Linked DNA regions of Tunturibacter gelidoferens. The protein of the gene in region 2 binds, or shares a complex with, the protein of the main gene of each other region. Links are inferred from orthologs where the notes say so. Each region holds a gene or a part of one and is shown on either strand. Other genes may lie near its edges.

Evidence for each region. The genes of interacting proteins can lie anywhere in the genome.
Region 1: the proteins of accB (region 2) and accD are in contact, whole or in part, in a solved structure (PDB 8UXZ), measured with the Escherichia coli proteins. The link is inferred for Tunturibacter gelidoferens from one-to-one orthologs.

Annotation. Positions count from the first base shown.
Region 1 is NZ_CP132938.1:1,007,507-1,011,152, reverse strand. What follows is about bases 274-3,014. They hold accD (acetyl-CoA carboxylase, carboxyltransferase subunit beta), read right to left. Parts: upstream 2,194-3,014; coding sequence 1,354-2,193; downstream 274-1,353. Other genes in these bases: RBB81_RS04680 (hypothetical protein), read right to left, coding at 2,810-3,014; RBB81_RS04685 (hypothetical protein), read right to left, coding at 2,274-2,696; RBB81_RS04695 (class I SAM-dependent methyltransferase), read right to left, coding at 474-1,331; RBB81_RS04700 (DNA-3-methyladenine glycosylase I), read right to left, coding at 274-356. Outside these bases: more of RBB81_RS04700, read right to left, coding at 1-273; more of RBB81_RS04680, read right to left, coding at 3,015-3,586; RBB81_RS04675 (hypothetical protein), read right to left, coding at 3,617-3,646.
Region 2 is NZ_CP132938.1:4,208,102-4,211,531, reverse strand. The notes cover bases 649-3,392. They hold accB (acetyl-CoA carboxylase biotin carboxyl carrier protein), read left to right. Parts: upstream 649-1,640; coding sequence 1,641-2,144; downstream 2,145-3,392. Other genes in these bases: accC (acetyl-CoA carboxylase biotin carboxylase subunit), read left to right, coding at 2,205-3,392; RBB81_RS18290 (Xaa-Pro peptidase family protein), read left to right, coding at 649-1,601. In the rest of the region: RBB81_RS18295 (metallophosphoesterase), read right to left, coding at 1-442; more of RBB81_RS18290, read left to right, coding at 516-648; more of accC, read left to right, coding at 3,393-3,430. UniProt on the Escherichia coli protein: This protein is a component of the acetyl coenzyme A carboxylase complex; first, biotin carboxylase catalyzes the carboxylation of the carrier protein and then the transcarboxylase transfers the carboxyl group to form malonyl-CoA.

The sequences.
Region 1 (3,646 bases), 3.2 Mb from region 2 along the record:
AAGTCTTCTCCCGCATCCGCCATTGCCATATAAATCCGCGCCCCATTGATGGTCGCTTCGATCTTGGCGCGCGAGCGGATGATGCCTTCATTCTGTAGCAGGCGCTCTATGTCACCTTCCCCCATCCGTGCCACCTTCTTCGGATCGAAGTTACGGAAGGCTTTACGAAAAGCCTCGCGCTTCCGCAAGATGGTGAGCCAGGACAGTCCAGCCTGAAAGCCGTCGAGCATCAACGCCTCCCAAAGCGCGCGACCGTCGCGCTCCGGCACGCCCCACTCTTCGTCGTGATAGTCCTGCATCAATGGATCGTTGTCGGCCCATGCGCAGCGGTGAACAGCGTTCTTCGTCTTCGTCATGCGACACTCGTCTCCTGTTTGTGCTTGCAGCGTTCATCGCTCATCTATCGACGAACAGTCGAAAGCGAGTTCGCAACTAGTTACTCAATCCTACGATGGTCGGCTCTCCGCCGATCCTCACAGCCATGCACGAAGCAACCGCCCGGCACTCCCAAGGACTTTCAGCGAGTCGGCCCGATCAGCGAAGTAGCGGGCATTGATCTCAGCCGACCCAAGATCTTCAAGAGCGCGAAAAGTGCTGAGTTCTATAGCGATCTCAGCTGGAGTGAAGAAGAGCTTGAACGGCTCTCCGGCCTGTTGCACCCGCGAAGCAAGAGAATCATGGGCCAACTGCTCAAAGAACGGAAGCGCCGACCGAGGCTGCCCGTAGTCCAGAACGAGCGCACTGCCGGCAGCCTGCGATGTAAGGAACCCCACCGTAGCGCGGAAGGCCTCAAGCGTAAGGTACGGGACCACGCCAAGCCACGCGAACACCGCCGGCACCTTCGCGTTGAACCCGCCCGCCTCCAGCTGATCGAGCAGAGTCTGCTCCTCAAAGTTCACCGACACATAAGTAAGGTTTTCTGGCGCAGTTAGCGCAGTGCTCTCAAGAAGCTCGCGCTTCCACTGTTGCGTCGCCGGGTGATCCACCTCGAAGACGCGAAGTTGCGGATAGGGATTGCGATGGGCAAACGTATCGAGGCCCGCCCCCAGCACAACATACTGGCTGACTCCCTGAGAGACAGCTTGAGCAAGAGTGTCTTCGGCGTAGCGACTACGTGCAACCAGGAAAGCGCGCAGAGCAACAGAGAACGGCCGATCCTTTCGATCTGGATTGCGAGTTGGAGTCCGGCGTAATTCCTCCGCGTAGGAGTCGCCGAGGATGGGGACTGCAACAGGGTCTTCGAAGACGAGAGGCTTTGCGTCGTAGAGTTGGTGCGCCGCACGGCGTAGTGCTACGCGAAGCGCTGTGCGTGATGGACTCGCCGATTGCATATGCGATTCACAAGGCGCGCGCCTAAGCGCCCATCCAGCTTAGGGTCTGCGAAAGATACTCTTTCATCTCTTTGCGCGAGACAATCGCATCAAGAAACCCATGCTCAAGCAAGAACTCTGATCTTTGAAAGCCCTCCGGCAGCTTCTGCCGAATCGTCTGCTCAATCACGCGCGGACCCGCGAAGCCAATCAACGCCCCCGGCTCTGCAATATTCAGGTCGCCAAGCATAGCAAAGCTTGCAGTGACGCCACCCGTAGTCGGATCCGTCATCACGGAGATATAAGGAATCTTCGCGTCATCCAGGCGCGCCAGGCCCGCAGAGATCTTCGCCAGCTGCATCAGCGAAGCGATGCCCTCCATCATGCGCGCGCCACCCGAGGCCGCAACGATGATTAGCGGATGTCGTGTAGCCAGCGAGCGGTCGACCGCACGCGCAATCGTCTCCCCAACAACTGCGCCCATGCTCCCGCCGATAAAGGCGTACTCCATTACGCTCAGGACAACGCTGTGCGGCCCAAGCTGCCCAATTGCGTTGACGATTGCGTCGTTCAGGCCCGTCTTCGTCTGTGCCTCCGCAAGCCGCCGCTTGTAGGGCTTCAGATCGGTAAAGTTCAACGGATCGGTCGAGCGAAGTTCCAGGTCGACAAGCTCATACCCCGGCTCCAGCAAGTTCTCAATGCGCGTACGAGCATCAACGCGGAAGTGATGACCGCAATGCCAACAGACGTGCTGGTTCGCTTCAAGCTCGGCCTTGAATAGAATCTTGCCGCAGTCGGGGCAACGGATCCACAGTCCCTCGGTCCGAACCGTCTTCTCCGAGTCATTGACGATCTCGTTATCTTCGCGCTTGAACCAACTCATCCTTGCATGCCCTTTCGACCGCTGCCCTGTTCATTGTAACGACTGAACAGGGCAGCGGTGCGCTGGTTCTTGAGCTGGAGTCAGAGCGCTTCGGCGAGACGGGAGTAGAGGCCGGCATGGTTGGTCTCATACAGAACCAGCAACCTCTGCCGCATCAGGTAGTACGAAGAAGCCACTTCGTGCAGATAAAAGGGAATTCGCATCTGTTGCCTTCCGAAGAAGGTTGCCAGCATAATCTGCGTGACAGCGCGACGCAGCTGCAAACCATCGCGGCGCATACGCTCAGCAATGATGATGCCTTCGTCGAAGTTCCAGCGTTCCACATAGGAGGCGAGCGCGACCAGGATCCGGGCGTTTTCTCGCATACGCTGAACCCCTTCAAGGCCGCCCATCAAACTCCACATCTCTGCCGGTTCCAGCTCAAGAGCGTCCTTCTGCGGCACAAGGTGGTTCAGCGCCACAGTCATGACTCCCTTGGATTCAACCGGATGAAGCTTCGCCACCAGCTCCTCCCACGTACAGCGAGCCAAACGCCGTGCCGTCAAATACGAATGGAGAAGCGCGCAGCCTAACAGGATAGTAACCAGAGCGGTAATGACTATAGGTGCCATATGGGTTACGTGTGGTCGCGCGTCCGAGTGACCTGCTGAAGATCGTACTGCACTCGGCTGTGAAGAGCAACGAGATAATCTTTCATTTCGTTCGACAGAGGCGCGCGGACACGTTCCGGCCTCCAAAAGGCGACGATCCAATACAGTAGGACGGCTATATAGAGGAAAGAGGGGAAAAGCTGGACAACTCGATACTGCTGGGTCCACCCCAGAAAGATACTGGCTAGGTCGCTAACGGCGGAACCGAACGCCCAAAGGGTCAACCCTTGGGCCAAAGCCATCACATGGTTACGCCATTCCAACCCTAACCTATTGGAAGCAAAGAGCATCGCAAGAAAAAGCTCACAGTCGAGCAACGCAGTGAAAAGGTCTCCCCGAATCTCCCAAATTCCCGCGGTTGAACCCGGAGGTGTCTTTATCGCAAGACAAAGTCCGGCCGCGATGGCTGTGCCAGTCATCCCGACCAGCACAAACGAAGAACGTGCATCCCGAATCCAGGTTCCAGTTGGACGCAAGACGACTCGGGCGATCTCGAAGACCATACCAAGCTGAAAAAGAAAGTCACCGCCTGCGAGAATCCAATACGTGATCTTGTACATCTTCGGCGTGCTGTGACGGGAAATTAGGAAAAGTGCAATCGACACCAGGATCGAATAAGTGATAAGGCCGGTGAAGACAGGGAACCGCCTCCACCGCTGACGAAGCAGCAGCACGAGCAGCAGGGCGGCGAGACCGACAAAGTTCGCCGCCCAAATGATGTTGTCCAGAGCCGGAAAGTTCATTCCTGCCTCGCAGGCTTATCCGGAACGATCTTACAGCCCGAAGACGGAGATGACGATACT
Region 2 (3,430 bases):
CCTGGATGACCATCGGGGCGTCGACGGCTACGTCGTGATTGCCGAGGATCGCGTAGCGCAGGGGGGCGGTGAGGGTGGCAACGATCTCGGCGCAGCGGTGGGCTGCGTGTTTGCCTGCTATGAAGGTGATGGAGCCGTGGGTGATGAAGTCGCCGGTGAGGAGGACGAGGTCTGCGGCCAACGTGTTGACCTTGCTGATGACGCGCTCGAGGAAGAAGGGCTCGGTGTACTCGTCGAGGTGGATGTCGCTGAGTTGAACGATGCGGTAGCCATGGAAGGCGGAGGGAAGATTTGCGATGGCGATGGGGCGTTGGACGACGTCGACTTCGTGGCGAGCGATCTCTCCAGAGTAGAGAGCCAGAGCTGCGGCGGTGGTCCCTGAGCCTATGAGGAAGTTGCGTCGAGTAAAGCGCGACGGCTGAGCGGATTGAGAGCCGGGCATACTTCATGATACCGGTGGAAGGGGATAGACGAAAGGCGGTGTTCGATCTGGGAGTTGGGTAGAATCAGAGGTAATGAATTTTAGTCTGAGAAAGAAAAGAGCCGGCGCTGGGGCGAAGGCAGCTGGCGTTGATGGGATCCTGATCACTCATCTGCCGGATGTTCGTTACTTGTGTGGATTCACCGGCTCGAGCGCGGTGCTGGCGTTGGTGGGCGCACGCGCAACGCTGTTTACCGATGGACGGTACACGGTGCAGGCGCGGGCGGAGGCGGCTGGGACTAAGGTCGTGATTGCGAAGAAGCCGGCTGTGGTGGCGGCTTGTGAATGGCTTGAAGCAACTGGGGTGAGGCGCTGTGGGTTCGACGCGGCGCATACGACGGTGACCGCTTTGGAGACGATGCGGAAGGCGCTTTCGGCGAAGGTGCGACGGGGGATGTTTGTGGCGGTGGGGCCGGTGGTGGCCAGGATGCGAGAGGTGAAAGATGCCGACGAGATAGAGCTGATACGGGCCGCTGCGCTGGTGGGGTGCGATCTATTTGATGGCATGCTGACGTATCTTGAGGCGGGGCTGACTGAGGTGGAGGTGGCGGCGACGCTGGAGTACGCAGCGAGGCTAGCGGGTGCGGAGGGGATGTCGTTCGATACGATCGTTGCGAGTGGAGAGCGATCGGCGCTGCCGCATGGGCGAGCGACGAGGGCAAAGCTGCCGAAGCAGGGGTTCGTGACGTTGGACTTCGGTGTTATTCTCGACGGATATTGCAGCGATATGACCCGTACCGTGCACATGGGCAAGGCGTTGCGTAATGAGCGGGACGTGTATGATTCTGTGCTGGAAGCGCAGGAGGCTGCGGTCGCCGCTGTGGCGCCGGGCGTGACTGCCGGAGAGGTGGACGAGGCGGCCAGGAGCGTTTTGCGGAGGGTGAAGCTGGATAAATACTTCAGCCACTCTACCGGGCACGGTGTTGGGTTGGAGATTCATGAAGGACCGAGACTTGCAGCGAAGCAGACGCAGGTGTTAAAGCAGGGAATGGTGATTACAATCGAACCTGGTGTGTATATGCCGGGACAGTTCGGTTTGCGCATTGAAGATATGGTTTTGGTGACGGCTAATGGCGGTGAAGTTTTGACGCCCAGTGTGAAGGCCTGGATAGAGCTCTAAAAAAGACATGGTGCCGGAAGAGGCACGGGAAGAGACATGATGGACGGAAATAAGTTGAATGAGCTGCGCGAACTGGTCGAGTTTTTGAAGGCGAATGAGATCGCCGAGTTCGATATGGAGCAGGACGACCTGAAGGTGCGGATCAAGTTTGCGGGTGAGCCTGCTGCCGCGCCTGCCGGTGGGTTTGATATGGCGCAGTTGAGTCGATTGATGGCGTCAGCTCCTGCTGCTGCGCCGGTGTCTGCTGCTGCTCCTGTGGGTGGGGCGATTGCAGCTGCTCCGGCTGCTGAGGTTGAGGAAAAGCTGCATGAGGTGAAGTCGCCTATTGTGGGGACCTTCTATGAGTCGCCGTCACCGGGCGCGCCTGCGTTTGTGAAGGTAGGCGATCAGGTGGAAGTGGGGCAGGTGCTCTGCATCGTTGAGGCCATGAAGCTGATGAACGAGATTGAGTCCGATGTGGCCGGCGAAGTGGTGAAGCGGATCGCGGCGAGCGGCCAGCCGGTGGAGTATGGACAGGCACTGTTTGCCATCAAGTCGCGATAAGAGACGGTAGCGATCCGTCAGCAAAGATTCGTAAAAGATCGATGGAAGGCTCCTGTATTTATGTTTCGTAAGGTATTGATTGCCAATCGTGGGGAGATTGCACTGCGCGTGATCAGCGCTTGCAAAGAGATGGGTATCCGCACGGTCGCGGTATATAGCGAGGCTGATCGGAATTCGCTTCATGTGCGGTTTGCCGATGAGGCGATCTGCATTGGACCTCCACGTTCGGCGGACAGCTATCTGAATGTGCCTGCCGTGATCTCGGCGGCTGAGATTGCGGACGTTGACGCGATTCATCCCGGGTATGGATTGTTGAGCGAGAATGCGAACTTCGCAGAGGTGTGCCGGGCTTCGAATATCAAGTTCATTGGGCCTCCGCCAGAGGTGACGCGGATGATGGGCGAGAAGTCCACGGCGCGACAGACGATGAAGAAGGCGAAGGTGCCGATTCTGCCGGGGTCGGACGGCGTGATTGCCGACGAAAACGAAGCGCTGGAGTGGGCGAAGGATGTGGGATATCCGGTGATTCTGAAGGCTGTCGCAGGCGGCGGCGGTCGCGGAATGCGCATCTGTCGCAACAAAGAAGAGCTACCGGGGATGTATCAGCAGGCTTCTACGGAAGCAGCGAATGCATTCGGCAACGGCGATATGTACATGGAGAAGTTCATTGAACGACCTCGGCATATCGAGTTCCAGGTGCTGGCGGATGAGCATGGAAATGTAATGAGCCTGGGCGAGCGGGAGTGTTCGATTCAGCGTCGGCATCAGAAGCTGATCGAAGAGGCTCCTAGTCTGATGATCACGCCGAAGTTGCGGGAGGAACTAGGTAAGACGATCAAGCGAGCGCTGGAGAATATCGGTTATTGGAACGCCGGGACCATCGAATTTTTGATGGATGAGGATGGCAAGATCTACTTCATCGAGATGAACACCCGGATCCAGGTGGAGCATTGTGTCACCGAGATGGTTACAGGAATTGACCTGGTAAAGGCTCAATTACGGATTGCCGCGGGGGAGAAGCTGACCTCGATTATTACGCGCCCGGTGGAGATTCGTGGACATGCGATCGAGTGCCGGATCAATGCAGAACATCCGGAGAAGTTCACACCCAGCGCCGGAAAGATTACGGCTTTCAATCTGCCGGGCGGCAATGGGGTGCGGGTGGATACTGCCCAATATGCTGAGGGATTTGTGCCGCCTTACTACGATTCGTTGATCGCAAAGCTGATCTGCCATGGATCGGATCGCGAAGATGCGATGAACAAGATGCAGCGGGCTCTGAGCCA